DNA from 3 places in the Neptunomonas sp. ABH4_499 genome. Region 2 is predicted to be linked to each of the others. Evidence: predicted binding sites of a transcription regulator. Region 2 holds the regulator's gene; each other region holds the start of a gene.
The links. The regulator FliA, encoded in region 2, starts transcription of late flagellar genes. The targets are predictions, from matches to a motif close to CTAAAGTTNNNNNNNNNNCNGCCGATA.
Positions count from the first base shown of each region.

Region 1: ACXAF9_RS06870 (DUF5610 domain-containing protein) is a predicted target of FliA. The motif match lies at 1,185-1,211, and genes of this name have one in related genera.
Region 3: ACXAF9_RS08370 (flagellar protein MotY) is a predicted target of FliA. The motif match lies at 2,037-2,063, and genes of this name have one in related genera.

Region 1 covers NZ_JBSWXK010000005.1:129,620-132,853, forward strand. The annotation lists gene ACXAF9_RS06870 (DUF5610 domain-containing protein) at 30-1,151, opposite strand; gene rraA (ribonuclease E activity regulator RraA) at 1,416-1,910, shown strand; gene ACXAF9_RS06880 (RrF2 family transcriptional regulator) at 1,942-2,406, opposite strand; gene ACXAF9_RS06885 (DUF2889 domain-containing protein) at 2,474-3,088, opposite strand; gene ACXAF9_RS06890 (NAD(P)-binding protein) at 3,123-3,234, opposite strand, start outside.
Region 2 covers NZ_JBSWXK010000003.1:5,018-8,251, forward strand. The annotation lists gene ACXAF9_RS03325 (protein phosphatase CheZ) at 1-409, opposite strand, end outside; gene cheY (chemotaxis response regulator CheY) at 433-807, opposite strand; gene ACXAF9_RS03335 (RNA polymerase sigma factor FliA) at 933-1,646, opposite strand; gene ACXAF9_RS03340 (MinD/ParA family protein) at 1,672-2,487, opposite strand; gene flhF (flagellar biosynthesis protein FlhF) at 2,502-3,234, opposite strand, start outside.
Region 3 covers NZ_JBSWXK010000006.1:178,042-181,275, reverse strand. The annotation lists gene ACXAF9_RS08375 (argininosuccinate synthase) at 1-1,011, opposite strand, end outside; gene ACXAF9_RS08370 (flagellar protein MotY) at 1,098-1,994, opposite strand; gene rnt (ribonuclease T) at 2,189-2,815, shown strand; gene ACXAF9_RS08360 (OmpA family protein) at 2,908-3,234, opposite strand, start outside.

The DNA of each region.
Region 1 (3,234 bases), on a different contig from region 2:
GCGAAAAACCTCAGAGTGTACAAACGACATCACAATTCTTCGTTAGCCATCGAGATTAAAGATTCTAGATTGGCATCAAAAATCGACTGTTCTTCGCTGTTGGCTTCACGGTATCTTGCATCCTGGGATACCAATGAAGAGAGCAGCTCTTCACTGAACTCACGGATCTCCTGCATGAAGTTCAATTTTGGGTCCTGACCGAGCGCCGCAAACTGATCTGACAGGTGGCCTAGTCGCTTTCCAGGGGCCTCGTGTACGGCGTTGGTCTGGGTTTCTGTGTAGTTGGCGATGGAGCTGTACTGTTTCGTTTGCGCCAACTGCAAGTTCATTGAGCTTAGCTCAGTTTTATCCATTTGGAATTCACTGGCCATATCAAACGCTTTTTGGACATCGCCATCAAAGAACTCACCTGCAATTTCGTTGACGTCTTTGATCAAGTTTTGCAAAGCGTCGATCTCGTCTTCGTCTAGATCGCCCTCAACCGAGAATCGGTAGTTGCTTTCTTCGCTGCGGCTCACGTTATAAACGCTGCTACTGTTGCTCCCATCGGTCTCGTAGCCCATACTTTGTTCGGTTCGGGACTGATTGCTAAAGTTGATCGTGACCGTATCGCCATCTTGAGTCTTAACCTCCAAGGACATTGACTCAGCTTGGTCGTACCGTTGAGCGGCGGTTAAGCGCTCGATGGTGCTGCTTTTTGAGGCATTTTCGGCCGCTAGCGATGGGTCAAGCTCGGTTAAGCGGTCAAAGGTTTTTTCAAACGTCGTATCAATGTTGCTTTCGATAGTGTCCGAGAGCAGATTTAAGTTATCAAGAATCTCTTTGGCTTCAGCAAAGCCCTTTTCGACGCCTTTTACGGCTGCATCGTACATTTTCTGGACATCTTCTTCGGAGCGTCCGCTGCGTCGTGCGGCTTCTAAGCCTTGAGCAACAAAATCACCGATACGATTGGCGACTTTCTCAGGCGTGAAGTCATCTTGGTTCAGTTCTTTTAGATCACCAGCGGACATGCCGGGAATGTTGCTCGCAAGTCGGCTGATCAGGGCATCCTGAGAAGTCGCTTCTGGAGTACGCTCTTCGCTTTGTGCTTTGTAACTGCTCAATGTGGCGCTCATCTGCGAGCTGAATTGAGACTGCAACGTGATAGCCATGATCAACAACCTGTTTGTGTGTGTACTCCGTTATATCGACTCAGATTAGTCCATCTGTAGTGCTTTATCGGCCTGAGTGAATAATTTTCAGGCAAAAAAACCTAAAGTGGCTGCGCTTAGTTGCGTTAAACGCCTGTTTTTACAACATTGGTGGGTTCTTGCTTGGTCTATGGTTGTAATGCATTTCGCGGGTGCAAAAACTAGAATGGATCTCATCTACACCTTGATGCTCACGATGGTGGGCCACTTTTAAAGGAGATTCCCATGGAAGATCTACTACCCGAATTGTGTGATCAGTTTCCCGACCTTGTCCGTGTTATGGACCCTATGATGGCTAACTTTGGTGGCCGTGAGACCTTTGGCGGGGAGATCGTAACGATCAAAGCATTTGAAGATAACTCGCTGGTACGTGAGCAAGTCGCGCAGCCAGGTAAAGGTAAAGTACTGGTGATTGATGGCGGTGCGTCGATGCGTCGGGCCATGCTGGGGGATCTACTTGCGGCAAAAGCGGTTACCAATGGCTGGGAAGGGGTGATCATCAATGGTTGCTTACGCGATTGCAACGCGATCAGTCAGTTGGATTTGGGGGTTCAAGCTCTGGGCACTCATCCGATGAAAACCGATAAGCGTGGACTCGGTGATTTAAACGTTGATGTGACCTTTGGCGGTATCACCTTTGTCCCTGGTGAATACGTCTATGCGGATAACAACGGCGTTTTGGTATCGGAAAAGCCATTGTCTCTGGATGATGTTGAGTAACCAAAACGACTAAGCCCGTGTAACGCGGGCTTTATCCATTGGCTGCTTGCGGTACCGGGGCTTCGTGGAACAGGTCCGTTGCGATCAGCGTTTGGCGCATTTCGGGATGGTCCAGTAAGTCTGCAAGGGTGTAGCGCTCAAGAACAGACATAAAAGCTTGTTTGGCTTCCCACAGGATCGGGTGTAAAGAGCATTGTCCATCGAGTCGACAGTGTTGACTGGAACAATCGATCAGATTGCCCTGTTTTTCCGATTGGGCAATGATTTTACCGATGTTGATCTCGTCGGCGGGCTTGCCTAATGTAAAGCCACCGTGTTTGCCTCGATAGGTTTTAAGGTCGCCAGATTTGGACATGGCATGCACGACTTTACGAAGATGCTCGAGTGAAACATCAAAAAAATCAGCGACTTCAGCAAGTGTCGTTAATCGATCACTGTGTACCGCTGTGTAGAGCAAAACGCGCAAAGAATAATCGGTAAATCGGCTCAGTTGCATCCTATCATCCTACTAATGAGTCCCTTTGACGACACTTAGTCATTTGGTGCCTTAAAAGGTTCCTGACTCATTCATCGTCATTTGAAAAGCGGATGACCTCTTTTTTAACGGGTTTGGAAACCTGTTGTCCACTGTCTTTTGCAAAATGCGGCCATAATCGCTTAACAACAGGGCCAGAGCGGCTCCAGCTGTGACACGTATCCATGATGCCAGGGACAGACTGACCTTCGCCCCAATCTTGCGTTTTTTTGCGCTCTTGGTGGGTGGTTTGAAACGCGGTGGTTGCAATGGGGCCTAATAACTCAACAAGGTGGGTACACCCCTGAGTGCCGCCCAAAAGCGCTTTTACCTGTTTGGTAAAGCCGCCTTTAATCTGTAAGCCAATCAGTTTTATGTAGGCATTGGCTATCTCTGGGCAGGTCGAGAAAGGCGTGTGGTCCATAACGGCGACCGCATCATGAATCACAAGGTCCATATCCACGGTAATGCGCAGCCACATATCATGCAGTGGCTCATCCGCTTGGATGATAGAGCCATCTTGCTCTGGAGATGGCATATCATGAGGCTTGATGTCTGTCATGTGCCCCTCGATATCCCACAGGCCATCTGTGCGGTTATAGCCTTTGCAAGTGACTGTACGGGTATGAAAAAGTGTGCGATCTTCAGAGGGGGGTAGGGGCATACAACACCTGTTATGGTTTAACACCTGTGATGGTTTAAAGAGCAGAATCCAACAATGCATTTATACCATCGTATCCGGTTTTGCCCGACTCAATGCTATGTTGTGCATCTGCAATAATCTCTTTGGCGACGGTAACAGACGGTACA
Region 2 (3,234 bases):
ATAAAAGGTCGGTAAAGCGTTCGCTTTGCTCGTCCATTTTATCGACCAGTACTAGAGACTTATCGACACGATCCATCGTTTCATGAGCTGTTTTTTCAGTCAGCTCAATGACGTAATTCAAACGTTCGGTTGCATCATCCATAATCGGGATGGAACCGCCCGGATCGATGTTCGAATACTGCTCAACATCCACCGATGCAGAGAAGGACTTAATCGCTTCGTGCAAACCGCGGGTCAGATGCCCCACTTCGTTATAGAAAGCGTGGTGACGAAACTCTTGCAACTCTTGGATGATTCCCATCGCCTTGGACAGATCGCCCGCTTTGGTCGCCTCCACCAGCTCGCCAGCCTTCGCCTCTAAATCAGCTTCGAAACTGCCCAGCCCTAATGAGAAGTCTTGTTCAGACATAGTAAAATCCCCTTCGGGTGGTATTAGCCATCGATGCGCTGGAAGATCTTATCGATCTTTTCTTTCAGAACCGCTGCGGTAAATGGCTTAACAACGTAGCCGTTTACACCCGCCTGAGCGGCAGCAATGATCTGCTCACGCTTCGCTTCGGCGGTCACCATCAGGATTGGAATCCCTTTCAGGTTCGGATCTGCACGGACGGTCTTAACCAGATCAATCCCGGTCATGCCCGGCATGTTCCAGTCAGTAACAAGGAACTGAATACCGCCTTGCTGAAGGATAGGAAGTGCTGTTTTGCCATCGTCCGCTTCAACAACGTTGTTGAAACCAAGATCGCGAAGCAGGTTTTTTATGATGCGTCTCATTGTGGAGAAGTCATCTACCACAAGAATCTTGATGTCTTTTTTCAAGACAATATCCCCCAATTTCAGAAACCCACATAAGCCTAGATGGGCTTATCTGTTTTAGTCTGACTAAAATCTAGACCAGTTTTCTGGAAAATGGCTACTCAGGGGGAATAAATTTAATGCCAATCCCTGAGTCGACCACGTAATCGGTGGGCTGCTTGACTATGAATTTGGCTTACGCGGGATTCACTGACGCCGAGTACTTCGCCTATTTCTTTCAGGTTAAGCTCTTCGTCGTAGTAGAGAGAGAGGACCAGTTTCTCGCGATCCGGCAGCGTATTAATGGCATCTGCTAGGGCGCGTTTGAAGGCACTTTCCTCACCGTGGTGACTTGGGCCAGGATCATCTCCTGCCAGCTGTTCGCTGGGGCCGTCATCGCCATCAGTGCTGGTAAGTTCTTCATAACTGAACAACCGGCTCTCTACCGAATCGCGAAGCAATTCATGGTATTCAGCCACACTGATATTCATTTCGGCCGCAATCTGGGAATCTGAAGCTTCTTTTCCGGTTTCTGCTTCAACTTTTTGGATGGTTTCGCTGATTCGACGCCCGTTACGGTGCACTGAACGTGGTGTCCAGTCGCCACGGCGCACTTCATCGATGATCGAACCACGGATACGGATACCCGCATAGGTTTCGAAACTCGCGCCTTTGGAGGCATCGTACTTTTTAGCCGCTTCCAGCAAGCCGATCATGCCGGCTTGAATCAAGTCGTCCAAAATGACGCTGGCGGGCATACGGCCCATCAAATGATGTGCAATACGCTTAACCAGAGGTGCATATTGTTGGATGATTTCGTGACTTGTGGCAATTTCTTGCGGGTTGTACATGGAGCCCCTTCCAGACCCGGAAACTTTACATACTTTGGACGAGACGCTCGACAAAAAATTCCAAATGCCCACGGGGCACTTTCTGAACAGGCCAGCTGTCCACTTTTGCCGCTAATTGACGAATCGCCAAAGCTACCTTGCTCTTCGGAAACGACACCAAAACCGGTGATTGTTTCTGTACTGCTTTGCGAACACACTCATCATAAGGGATTGAACCCACGTATTGAAGAGTCACATCAAGAAACCGGTCCGTAACGGTCAATAATTTATTGAACATGTTACGTCCTTCACTCTCGCTGTGGACCATATTGGCCAAAACTCGAAAGCGAGACATACGATAATCCCGATTCAGTAGTTTAATCAAGGCATAAGCATCGGTAATTGAAGTAGGTTCATCACACACCACCACAAGCACCTCTTGTGCGGCACGCACAAAGCTCACGACTGAATCGGAAATACCCGCCGCGGTGTCGATGATCAGAACGTCTAGCTCCTCCTCGACATCGTTAAAGGCGTAAATGAGTTCAGCATGCTCATGCGCACTTAAGGAGGTCATCTCCTGAGTACCTGAGCTTGCTGGCACAATGCGGACCTGATCGTTCACGTTGAGCATGATGTCCGTTAAGCGGCATTTGCCATCCAACACATCGCTGATGTTCAACTTTGGACGCAAGCCCAACATGATATCGACATTGGCCAATCCCAAATCAGCGTCCATCAACACGGTACGACGCCCCATATCACCGAGCGCCATCGCCAAGTTAACCGAGACGTTGGTTTTACCCACCCCGCCTTTACCGCCGGTTACTGCAATCACCTTTACAGGATGTTGATTTGTCATGCCAAATTTCTGTGTTAGCTCGCTGAAGAAAGAGCCGAATCATTACCGGACTGTCGCGCTCGCTCACGCTCAATCGCTTTTTGTGCGGTAATGACAGCTCGGCTGATCAGGTCATTTCGTTGTGCCACTTCGATATCATCCGGCACTTTTTGGCCGTCAGTGATGTATGCGATGGGCAGCTGTCGCTCAACCGCTAAGGTCAGCGCTTCGCCCAACGTGGCGGACTCATCCACTTTACTGAGGACACATCCATTTAAACCGATGCTTTGATAGTTATCGTACGCATCTTCCAAAACTTGACGCTGACTTGAACAAGACAGCACCAGTAACTTCTTCATTCGTATGGAGATATTAGTCAGCATCTCCTTTTGCGCTTCACTATGGCGCTCGTGCTGACTCATACCAGCGGTATCAATTAAGACCAATTTCTTGCCGCGAAGCCCACTTAGGACATCTTCCAACGAATTGTTTTCATCAACAACCCGCACAGGGACATCCAGAATCCGGCCGTAAGTTTTAAGCTGCTCATGTGCCGCAATCCGGTAGCTGTCGGTCGTGACCAGTGCCAGACCCGCACTGCCATGTTGAAGCACGAATCGTGCCGCAAGCTTACCAATGGTGGTGGTTTTGCCCACGCCCGTTGGACCCACAAAGGCGATCATGCCACCCCGGTCGATGTAGTCCTCTTTCATTACAGGAAGCGATTCGGTCAGTTTGGATAACGAAGCGCGCCAAGCTTTGGTAAGC
Region 3 (3,234 bases), on a different contig from region 2:
CTGGCTGTAATCGATCATCTCTTGCAGCATTTTACGCTCTTCAGCCCACCAGAAACCGTTGTAAACCAACTCGGCGTAACGAGGCATCAGCTCATCTTTCAAGTGTGCCGCTTCACGGTCCAGAGTAATGGACTCGATCGCACGGTGCGCACGCATCATGATGGTGCCGCCTGGTGTTTCGTAGCAACCACGAGACTTCATGCCGACAAAGCGGTTTTCTACGATGTCCAAACGGCCAATGCCGTTAGCGCCACCGATTTTGTTCAGAGTTTCAAGCACGGTCGCAGGAGACATGGCTTCGCCATTAATGGCAACGATGTCACCGTTTTTGTAGCTCAACTCAAGGTAAGTCGCTTCATCTGGCGCTTCCTCTGGGGAAACCGACCAGCGCCACATATCATCTTCAGCTTCGGCCCAAGGATCTTCCAAAATGCCGCCTTCGTAAGAGATGTGCAGCAAGTTAGCGTCCATTGAGTAAGGTGACTTTTTCTTCTTGTTCGAGAAATCGACAGGGATGTCATGCTTCTCGCAGTAAGCCATTAACGTTTCACGGGATGTCAGTTCCCACTCACGCCAAGGTGCGATGACTTTAACACCCGGCTTCAGAGCGTAAGCGCCCATTTCGAAACGTACTTGGTCGTTACCTTTACCCGTAGCACCGTGAGAGATAGCATCAGCACCGGTTTCGTTGGCAATTTCAACCAGGCGTTTTGCAATCAATGGGCGAGCAATAGACGTACCCAACAGGTATTCGCCTTCATAGATTGCGTTTGCACGGAACATTGGGAATACGAAGTCGCGAACAAACTCTTCGCGCAGATCTTCGATATAGATCTCTTTCACACCCAAAGCTTGCGCTTTTGCACGAGCAGGCTCAACTTCTTCGCCCTGCCCCAAATCGGCTGTGAACGTTACGACTTCACAGTTGTAGGTTTCTTGCAACCAACGAACAATAACGGATGTATCCAGACCACCGGAGTAGGCCAGAACAACCTTTTTAACATCAGACATTCATCTGCTCCAAAGAATCAACGGCTAACGCCACTCAAACGGAATTAAGCGCCCAATCATATCACTTACAAAGAGAAAATGCCGCATCAGTCTCGCTCAAGGCGAATTGTGGTTCTTCGGTTTCGAGCTCGGTTATCGGCCGTATTGTTTGGAACAACGGGGTAACGCTCACCGTGAAAGCGCGTTGTGATCAGATCTTCCGATATGCCTTGGGCCACTAAATAGCGGGTGACCTCTTCGGCTCGTTGCTTAGACAGATCTCGGTTAAGCAAGCGACGACCGGCATTGTCGGAGTGACCATCGACAAAGACCGAGCGAACTTTATCGTCTTCTTTTAGATATTCGACGATTAAATCCAGACGATCCTTAGTCGCATCGGATAAACGCCACTGCGCAGGAGGATACAGCACCGCCGTCCGCGCCACTTGGCGGTAATTCACCGGCAATAAGTTATCCACGCACTTGGCATAATCAAGATAGGTTTTTTGGAAATTAACCGAGGAGAGCGCCACATTCACGCTTTGACTTGAACCCAACCAGTTTGGGATTCGAAACGTTGGGAACATGCCGCCATAAAGAGAAGCGAGCATTTCACCGGCGTAGCGCTCATCAGCCACGACTTTTCGATCGTTGATCGTCACCGGGATATTACCAATCGCTTTAGGTGCACTGCCCGGCTGCCAAGGTGATGCCGCAGCCACTAAACGAATACTGCCCGAAAAACTCCCTTTTTGGGTGGGCACCAGCTCAAAAACGGCGCGCTCCCCTGCTTCGTGCACAAATGTACCCGCTCCAAAGGACGGTATAGGCTGACTTAACTTACAGTAGAAGCGGGATTCTTCCAGATCCCACTGGGACTCATCGATCGGTGCAACAAAGCTTACGGCATCGGCACTTGAGACGAGACAAACACCCAAAAGCCCCGTAAACACGAGGCTACGGCCATGCATCAAACACTGTTTAGGTAAGAGTCTTGCTCGCATTCAGAGTGCACCAACGATTAACAAATCATATCCACTTAAAGGTATCGGCGGAGTTGGTCTGTGCTTAAGGGGGAGGTTTGGCCTAATCTATGCAGCCTGATAGAATGGGATTACGTGTGTTTGACCACTTTTTAAACATTGTCCGTTATAAGCGGTAAGGATCCCTTTTGAACAATCACTCAGCAGCTCACCTCATGGCTGAGCGCTTTCGCGGATATCTTCCAGTGGTCGTGGATGTAGAAACAGCCGGATTTAACGCGAAAACCGATGCGCTTTTAGAGATTGCCGCCGTTACTCTGACGATGGATGAGCAAGGGTATTTGATCCCTGATCAGTCCTTCTCAGCGCAAGTGGACCCTTTTGAAGGTGCCAACCTAGAACGCGCCGCTCTGGATTTTACGGGGATTGACCCGTTTGACCCAGACCGCGAAGCCGTACCCGAACTTGAAGCACTTGAGATCATCTTTAAACCGATCCGCAAAGCGGTTAAAGCACATGGGTGCAAACGCGCTATCTTAGTGGGCCACAACGCTTCGTTCGATCACGGCTTTGTGTCGCAAGCTGCATTACGTACCGACATTAAGCGCAATCCATTCCACCCCTTCTCAACGTTCGATACCGCAACCTTAGCAGGCTTGGCTTACGGTCAAACCGTGTTAGCGAAAGCCTGTGATGTTGCCGGAATCCCCTTTGATGGGAAGCAAGCCCACTCAGCGCTTTATGACACCGAAAAAACGGCCGAGCTTTTCTGCGGCATTGTTAACCGCTGGAAAGACTTAGGTGGCTGGGACATGGTGTTAGCGCTGCAGGACTCTGACTGATACGCTCGAAAACGCGTTTACGAATCCAAATAAAAATAGCGGCATAGGCCGCTATTTTTGTGTACTTTTTAAAGCGCTCACTTCTTAAAGACTTACTTCAAAACCAATACCACTCGACGATTTTGCGCACGCCCAGTTTCTGTGGCATTGCTCGCAATCGGTTTTGCTTCTCCCAAACCAACGGCGGTCAAACGAGAGGCATCAATACCTTGAGATACCACGTAGCTCTTAACCGATTCTGCACGGGACTTGGATAAACGGCGGTTGTACTCATCGGATGCCACAGAGTCGGTATGACCTTGAACCTCATAGGAGAAGCTATTGGCCTTAAGGGTCTGCACCGTATCGTTAAGACGAAGTTTTGCCTGCGCTGTCAGATCAGAGGATTTATACTCAAACTCAACCCCATTTAAGGTTAT